Rubripirellula amarantea: one gene and its partner. The protein of the gene in region 1 binds, or shares a complex with, the protein of each later gene. Links are inferred from orthologs where the notes say so. Each region holds a gene or a part of one and is shown on either strand. Other genes may lie near its edges.

Region 1 (3,802 bases):
ATGGGGAAGGCTTTGATCCCACTCTCGATCGCGAAGGGCATTTTGGGATCGCAGCCATGAAGAGCCGCGCCGAGGTCATGGGCGGTGATTTAGCGATCGAATCAACGCCCGGCGGTCCGACGACGGTTCGCGTCAAATTGCCGTGCGATTGAATCGCGAGCGGTTGCTCAATCGCGAACAGTTTCTAAGTTGCGAACAGTTGCTCAATCGCGAATCTCATCCTCGCGATCGGTTGCATCGCAATGATGGGTGATAGGGTGCCAACTTTATTTTGCGTCCGCAGGAGCCATTTCTTTGAGTGATTTGCCCAGGCGTTTGCGTCCGGTATTGGATCGCCCCCGCTTCGTTTTCGTTTGGTCTTGGGAAAACAGACCGGCAACATTCGGGTCAATGTCGCTGTTGTCAGCAGGCATGCCAATTTCTTCGATAGCATCGCTCACGCCTAGTAATACGGACTGACGAACACCGTCACGCAACCATTCAAAGAAATTGATATTCATAGCTATTGTCACTTAATTGGGATTCAGAGATCTGACGCCCCTTCAGGAGGCTCTCGCTAACCTCTTATCAAGCAAGTGATGCGAGCGTCCAGAGAGAAAATTGAAGATCTTGGGTGGCGAGCAAGATTCGATTCCATCCCATCATTCCAATTGCGATAAAACCAGCATTGACATTCGATCTTCCGAAGTTCTAACGTCCTGGCGTAAAAGGTGAATTGAACGCGTACAGCGGGATATTCACCAGAGACATTTGTGACCATGGGTGGGGAAAAGGTAGACAGCGATGCTGAACCAGTGGACCAACGAAAAATCAATGAGCCCGAGCGGTGCGTCCGCTATTCGGGTCAAGGGTTTTGTTTTGATGGTGTGTACCCTTTCTGTGTTTGCTACCGCTGGATGTCGCGGTTCGTCGAAGATGCGAAGCATGAATCCGTTTGCACGCAATAGCGAGCCATCGGCTGAATTGCTCGCCGGGACCGGACCTTCAACGACATACCCTGCTCCGCCGAGCACCTCGGCGACTCCGCAAGCCATCGCGTCGATTGCCGGGGGAACGCAGGCTCCGTCGTCGACTACCACTCCGTCAACCATGCCAGCGAATCCGATGGACCCGTCTGGGACCATGCAAGTCGCTGGCTTTAATGTCTCACCAGGCACCGCTACTCCACAAACCAATTTTGCTGCGGCTCAAGCCAACGGCGTTTATGGGCAACCGGCTTCGACACCTTCAACCGCCACCAATGGATTGGCTTCCACCAATTCGTATCCAGGGACGTCGGCTGCGAAACCTTCACCCTACACCTTTGGCAGCAAGTCCTTTGAGCCGAAGGCGACGCCTCAAACCGCTCCGGCCGTTCCGCCGACAAGCTATGCAAGCGCCGCATCTAGTTACCAAGCCCCTGGTAGCCAGTCACTCGGTAGCCAGTCACTCGGTAGCCAGTCACCCAGCGGACAATCATCGGGGAATTCAGTACCTGGAATTCCGGCAATGGGAGGCCAGACGCCGAGCTACGAGCCACCGAAGATGGCCGCAACGACATCCTCGACCAGTGAATCGAACTCTGGTCCGTCGTCTGGCGGGTTCTCATTGCCTTCCAATTTGCCGAACTTAGGTTCAGCCATTTCGTCGATCACGCCACCCAATTCCACGAGCACCGGGTCGGCGTATAGTTTGCCTGAGGAATCACCGACGATGAACGCGAGTATCGCGACTACTCCTGATACGACCGCGCCAGGGGCGACTACTGCGAGCTACGCGACAGCAAACGCCGCAGGCAGCCTCGGTGGCCGCGACTCGGCGGGGACAATCGCGCCTAGTTCCTACACACCCGGAAGCACGGGTCAGGCTTCTGGATATCCGAGCGGCAAAGAATCGCCCACGACATCAGGGTCTTTTTATCGCTGATGCCTAGGGCATTCTTAATGCAAACGGGCTCACGCCTGGCGGATCTCAATCCCAGCAAATCTTGCAGGCGTCAAAGATCGGGCCTTCTACACAGGTTCGCTTGTAATCCCATTCGCCGTCGTCTTGGTTAACCTTGGCGACGCAACTGAAACAGATACCGATGCCGCAAGCCATCGGTGTTTCCATCGAGACTTGGCAATCAACGCCCATCGATTCGCAGAGCTGGGCGACCTTCTCCATCATGATTTCGGGGCCGCAGGTGACCACACGGACGGTGGAAAGATCCTGGATCTCAGTCAGACGCTCTTTTAGTACATCTGGCACCAATGCTTGTTGGCCTAAAGATCCATCGTCGGTGCATAGCGTTACTTCGAAACCCGCTTTGCGAAAGTCATCGACGCCAGCGAGTAAGTTGGCGTTTCGAGCACCGTAGATGATCTCGGCATTCTGAGCCCAACCGGAGGCACGGTTCTGGACCCCAAAGGTTTGGTCACCGAGCGCTTCACGACCAAGCAACAGCATCGGAGTTTGTCCGATGCCGCCGACCGCCATGATGAGCGTTTGGCAATCGCGGTTTGAAAATCCGTTTCCAAGCGGGCCCCACAAATCGATCGGGGTTCCGACGGATGCCGACGAAAGCGGTGTTGTCAGTGCACCCTTCCGCAGATAAATCACATCCACATACGTGGGTTCACCTTGGTCATTATCAAGAATGTCGTAGATCGCTAAGGCTCGACCAATCAGCGGCGCGTTGATACCGGCCATGCGGATCATCACGAATTGCCCCGGCACCGCATTGGCGGCAATCGGAGCCGCTTCAACACGAAGGCGAAAGGTAGATTCGGCAATCTGTTCATTGAGGACTATCGTGGTCCTCACTTGAGTCATCGAATCGGCGTAGTAATCGGCGTGCAGTTTGGTCATACAGCGTTGCAGGCTTCACAAGTGAAACCTGTGAATCAGAGGTCCCTAGGAATTTACTATCTCTTTTTTCGACGTGCGGATTTCTTATTGAAGTTCCGTCCGCTGGCCGCACCCGTTGGATTGGCTCGCGTCGGCTTTCTTCCCGTCTTAGCTTTCTTAACCTTGGCCGGCTTCGGATCTGGGGATGAGTCGCCGCCGATCACTGCCCCAGTACGTTTGGATCCCGTCGCTGGCAAGAAGGACAGCGGATCTGCGGTGGGCTTTTCTTTCGTGCGAGCTTTCTTGGTTCCAGGACGAACTGAGCCGGAAGTCTTTTTGACGGACTTTTTGCGAGGGCCATTGCCTTGAGTACGAGTGGAAGTCGATCGCGTGCTGCTCTTAGGTCGCGCCGTCTTTCGTCGGGGCGTTTGCGCATCGGTGTTTTCGGTCGCTTCGCGCTCATGTTGTTTCTCGGCTGCCTCGACTGCTGCCCACAACTTGTCAACTTCGTCGCGCATTAGCAAACGGTGCGCACCGACGGGAATGTCACCTAGGCGTAGCGGGCCAACAGCGATTCGTTGCAGTTGTTGAACCTTGTGTCCAAGCCGAGCCAAGATGCGGCGAATTTCGCGATTCTTGCCTTCACGCAGCGTGATTTCCATTTCCGTTGCGCGAGCTTTTGCCTTTAGGATCTTGGCGCCCTCGACCTGCACAAATCCGTCCGAGATGTAGATGCCTTGCCGCATCTTCTTCATCGTTTCGCCTTCGACCTTACCCGCTACAACGACGCGGTAGATCTTTCGGATTCCAAACTTGGGGTGCGTTAACCGTTGAGCAAGTTCGCCGTCGTTGGTCAGCAGGATCAAACCTTCACTGCTGCGGTCGAGGCGTCCCACCGCGAACACCCGTTCGCTCGGCGGAACCAAATCCACCACCCTCGGACGCCCCTGCGGGTCTCGGTTGGTGGTGACCACTCCAGTCGGCTTATTGACGG
Region 2 (3,835 bases), 2.4 Mb from region 1 along the record:
GCCAAACTTCGCCTTCGTAAACACGATCCCAAACCAGATTCAACCGCTCGGTGAACCCGGGTTCCAAAAGAGTCAGCAAGAACGTGGCAACTTGCCCGATCACCAAGATTTCGGTCAGGTTGGGAATCGCGACCGGACGAACGATGCGATCAAGTTTCTCAAGTAGCTTCACTAGACTTCTCGTCCCATCGTGTTTCGTAAAATTTCAGTCATGGCGTCGGACTGGCAAACCGTTTCGTTGCGAGACGGACAATAGACTGCTAAAGGCTCAAAGTGGATGCCGGCCACCGCGAGAGACAACAAATCCTCGGCGGACAGCGTTTGCCGCCCAGCACGTTTAGTCAACTCAAACTGCATTCCGCCAACACCTTCGTAGCTACGGTAAACGACTTCGGTGCAAACCATTCGATCGCTACGAGTAAAGTCGAAATCGAAATCATAAGGTTTCCCCACGTGTGTGTGAGCCCGTTGAATCGCCATATCAATTTCAGTTGATTGCAACTTCGGACGAATGATAGCCACACAGTCGTTTCCATAGGGCGATTCCATGCCGCGAACATGCACACCGTCCTTAAGCGATTCCACCACTCGTCCTTCTCCGACATAAAGAGCCGCGTGCGGCCAGAACCCTGGCAGAAAGTAATTCGTGATGGCAAATTCCTTGCGAGTGACGAAAACGTCCCCGGGAACAATCATCGAATTCAACTCGCGCACAATCGAAGAAGGCAAACTTGGCTCATGCGATGGGTTAGTACTGAGACGACTCACCAAACGGGATCCCCATTGCTGAATCGCATACACCACCTTCACGGCTCCACCGCGGATCACACGATGGGTAACTTGCTGACTTCGATCGGCCGCGCGTGCTCGAATGTACTGTGATGCAGAAACCTGAATGTGGAACCGCAGAGCGTCGATCAAGTCAACAAGCTTGCCCGAGGCACGTGATTCACCGCCATACGCGTTGGCGATTGATTGCAACTCATTTCGATGAACTTCGTAATACTGCCCGAATTGGCGCACCGCTAAAGCGTTACGTGGATCAGTGAGCGATTCTTGAATACGATCGAAAGAGTTTTGAGGGATGCCGTGAAGAACGAGAGGCTCATTGAGCTTCCTGCGAACCAACGCATCGCGAGAAAAACGGTCGCGAATCGACCGTGCCGCATCGACCAAGACTAATGAAGCGGCGTACCCGACTAGAAATTCAATGCCGTGCTTTGCGACCAGATCAGCAGATGACAGCGATCCAAATTCGTTACGCAGCGAATGGATCGTTTCGAGCAGCGCTGACCGGCCTGTGTGATACGAAACCCACAACGATGTGACGTCGTCATCTTCGCTGGGTGAAAAGAAACCTCGTGTGCCGGTATCAAAACTTGCAATGAACTGATCCGCCCGTGATCGCAGTCGATCAAAGTGCTCAGCCAAGTCCAAGACCGCTAGGACGTTGCTGTGCAAAGGGTCGTTCATTGTCGCTTCCTACTCTTAAACGCGGAGCGTACCAATGCATTGCGAGACCGCTTGATGTCCTAGTTCGGCAACCGCATGCGGCAACTGTTCGATCAATCGCGTAGACACGGTGGGGTCGTAATAGTTTGCCGTGCCAATCTGGACCGCCGACGCGCCCGTGACCAAGAACTGCATCACATCATCAATGTTGGCAATGCCACCGATTCCGATGATGGGAATGTCGACTGCTTGAGCCACCTGATGCACGCAGCGTAGCGCGATCGGCTTGATAGCTGGACCACTCAAACCGCCCATTCCGTTGCCCAGTATCGGTTTCTGCTTTCGCCAATCGACCGCGATGCCGAGCACCGTATTGATCAAACAAACAGCATCGGCACCGCCATCTGCGGCACCTTTGGCGATGTCCGCAATCTTGGTGACATTGGGAGTCAGCTTCGCGAGAATCGGAACCCCAGTTTTTGAACGAGCTGCCGCGACAACGCTGCGGCAACTTTCAGCATTGGTTCCAAAATCAATTCCGCCGCTGACGTTTGGACATGACAAGTTCAACTCGACCGCCGAAACGCCTTCCTGCGATCCAACCTTTTCAGCAAGCTGCACGAAATCGTCTTCCGTTCTGCCAGCAATACTTACCACGACGGAGGTGCCAATTTTTGCAAGATATGGCAAGTGGTGCTCGAGAAATACATCGACGCCATCGTTGTCGAGTCCAATCGCGTTGAGCAATCCACCGGACGTTTCAACCGTTCGCCAAGGCGCATTACCAATCCTTGGCTCAGCGGTGATCGTCTTGGGCAATACCGCGCCAAGTTGGGAAACATCAACAATGTTTTCCATCTCACGCGCATAACCAAACGTCCCTGACGCCACCATGATGGGATTGGACAGTTTTAATCGTCCAAGTTGGACTTCGAGATCGACAGAGCGTGCAGTGATCATCAGTTTCGTTTTACTAAGCGTTGTTGAAGTTGTGCGAGGATTCGTTTAGCGACATGGGATTTTGAACCAGAGATCGCTTCAATCACGTGCCCCGATGGATCAAGCAGTTCAACTTCGTTGTCATCCGAATCGATTGCCGTGGGTCCGTTGCTGACCATCAGGTCGCAGAGTTTCTTTTCTAACTTAACGATCGCGCGAAAACGTTGGTCTTCGGTTTCGAGCGCGAAACCAACCACCCATTGTCCCTCTTTCTTGTTTTGCCCAAGCGTGGCGACCACGTCTGCGGTTTCAACAAGTTCAATGGTCAGAGGTTGTCCCGTCTTGGAGATTTTTTGAGTGTGAATCTTCCGCGGCATGTAATCGCACGGTGCTGCCGCACCGATGGCACCATCACAAGATTCAAAATGCTCCATCGCGGCCGACAACATTTCGTCCGTCGTGATAACAGGCACCACTTTGGCGCCGGCGGGATAGGTTACCGAGACGGGTCCGCTTATCACGACAACCTCGTGCCCCAAATCTAAAGCAGCCTGGGTAAGGGCGACGCCCATTCGTCCGCTTGACGCATTGGTGATGTATCGGACCGGGTCAAGATATTGCCGTGTCGGACCGGAAGTGATCAAGATACGAGCCAAGGGTATTTACGCTCCCAGCACTTCGCTGATCAGCGATTCCACATCCTTCGATGACACCGACATCTTCGCAGCGGCAAACGCAAATAAACGCTTCTCGCTTTCATCGAGGTGACCATCGGCGGCCATCATTCGAATCAGATCTTTAAGCAATTCGCGTTGCTCGTCGGAGTCGGAGGGGAAATCGAGGGCCGCGTCGTCCCCCAGACCAAACTCAACCGCCTTTTGAAGGTCGTACTCATCGAGTCCTAGATCGGCACAACGGTCGGCGACTAGGTTGACTTCACGTTCGCCTAGCGAACCATCGGCGAACGCCATTACGACGATGTTGCGAAGCTGGCGGCGACGTTTCGTTAGCTCGTTTTCATTCATGCCACCATGTTACCGGGTCTCATGGCGGCGTGGCAGAGGGCAATCACAACGAGGGGAAGCGGGCGATGGCCAAATCCTCATGAAAAAGCGTCAATGCCGGCCCCATGCAACCTAGCGAAACTGAAGACCCGACGAGGCAACTCGTTCGGCTTTTTCCGCGAAAACGTGAGGCAGGTTTACGCCGTTTACGAATCCCTTTTCGCCCGTCACTGTGACTTGGCTGTTAAGGTGCATGCGTAGGTTGATCCCAGGCGATGGAGTCACGTAGGCAACCGTACGGCCGGTCCCATCGGTCAAAGCAAAAGGTGGGCTTTGCGGACGAGCCGAATAGACTTGAACTAATTGGCCCGAGATCGACTCAAGCTGAGGTCCCGATTCCGATGGAAGCGTTGACGTCGCCACATCGCTAACAGGCAGCA

What was found. The genes of interacting proteins can lie anywhere in the genome.
Region 2: the proteins of Pla22_RS00135 (region 1) and Pla22_RS09030 are in contact, whole or in part, in a crystal structure (PDB 5UE9), measured with the Lactococcus lactis proteins. The link is inferred for Rubripirellula amarantea from one-to-one orthologs. Residues at the interface, in WP_023189152.1 of Lactococcus lactis: Leu4, Gln5, Ala47, Ser48, Met49, Leu50, Leu51, Arg52, Arg53, Met95, Leu98, Arg223, Met224, Ala225, Cys226, Ile228, Gly229, Ala230, Cys231, Tyr232, Ala233, Val235, Glu236, His237, Asn243, His244, Ala245, Lys247, Glu250; in WP_025017116.1 of Lactococcus lactis: Gly25, Phe27, Phe29, Glu32, Tyr33, Lys35, Tyr36, Lys48, Phe56, Thr60, Pro61, Arg62, Val63, Ala64, Glu65, Thr66, Ala67, Ser68, Gly69, Met70, Ile74, Gln77, Pro223, Glu251, Phe274, Ala275, Pro277, Phe278.

The regions. Positions count from the first base shown.
Region 1 is NZ_SJPI01000001.1:27,611-31,412, reverse strand. The notes cover bases 891-3,802. They hold Pla22_RS00135 (dihydroorotate dehydrogenase electron transfer subunit), read right to left. Parts: upstream 2,830-3,802; coding sequence 1,951-2,829; downstream 891-1,950. Other genes in these bases: Pla22_RS00130 (pseudouridine synthase), read right to left, coding at 2,886-3,802; Pla22_RS00140 (hypothetical protein), read left to right, coding at 891-1,905. In the rest of the region: Pla22_RS00150 (sensor histidine kinase), read left to right, coding at 1-152; Pla22_RS00145 (hypothetical protein), read right to left, coding at 267-500; more of Pla22_RS00140, read left to right, coding at 784-890.
Region 2 is NZ_SJPI01000001.1:2,474,200-2,478,034, reverse strand. What follows is about bases 450-3,394. They hold Pla22_RS09030 (dihydroorotate dehydrogenase), read right to left. Parts: upstream 2,410-3,394; coding sequence 1,489-2,409; downstream 450-1,488. Other genes in these bases: Pla22_RS09020 (tellurite resistance TerB family protein), read right to left, coding at 3,054-3,394; Pla22_RS09025 (phosphopantothenoylcysteine decarboxylase domain-containing protein), read right to left, coding at 2,412-3,047; Pla22_RS09035 (YiiX/YebB-like N1pC/P60 family cysteine hydrolase), read right to left, coding at 450-1,473. Also shown: Pla22_RS09040 (hypothetical protein), read right to left, coding at 1-172; more of Pla22_RS09035, read right to left, coding at 172-449; more of Pla22_RS09020, read right to left, coding at 3,395-3,416; Pla22_RS09015 (hypothetical protein), read right to left, coding at 3,528-3,835.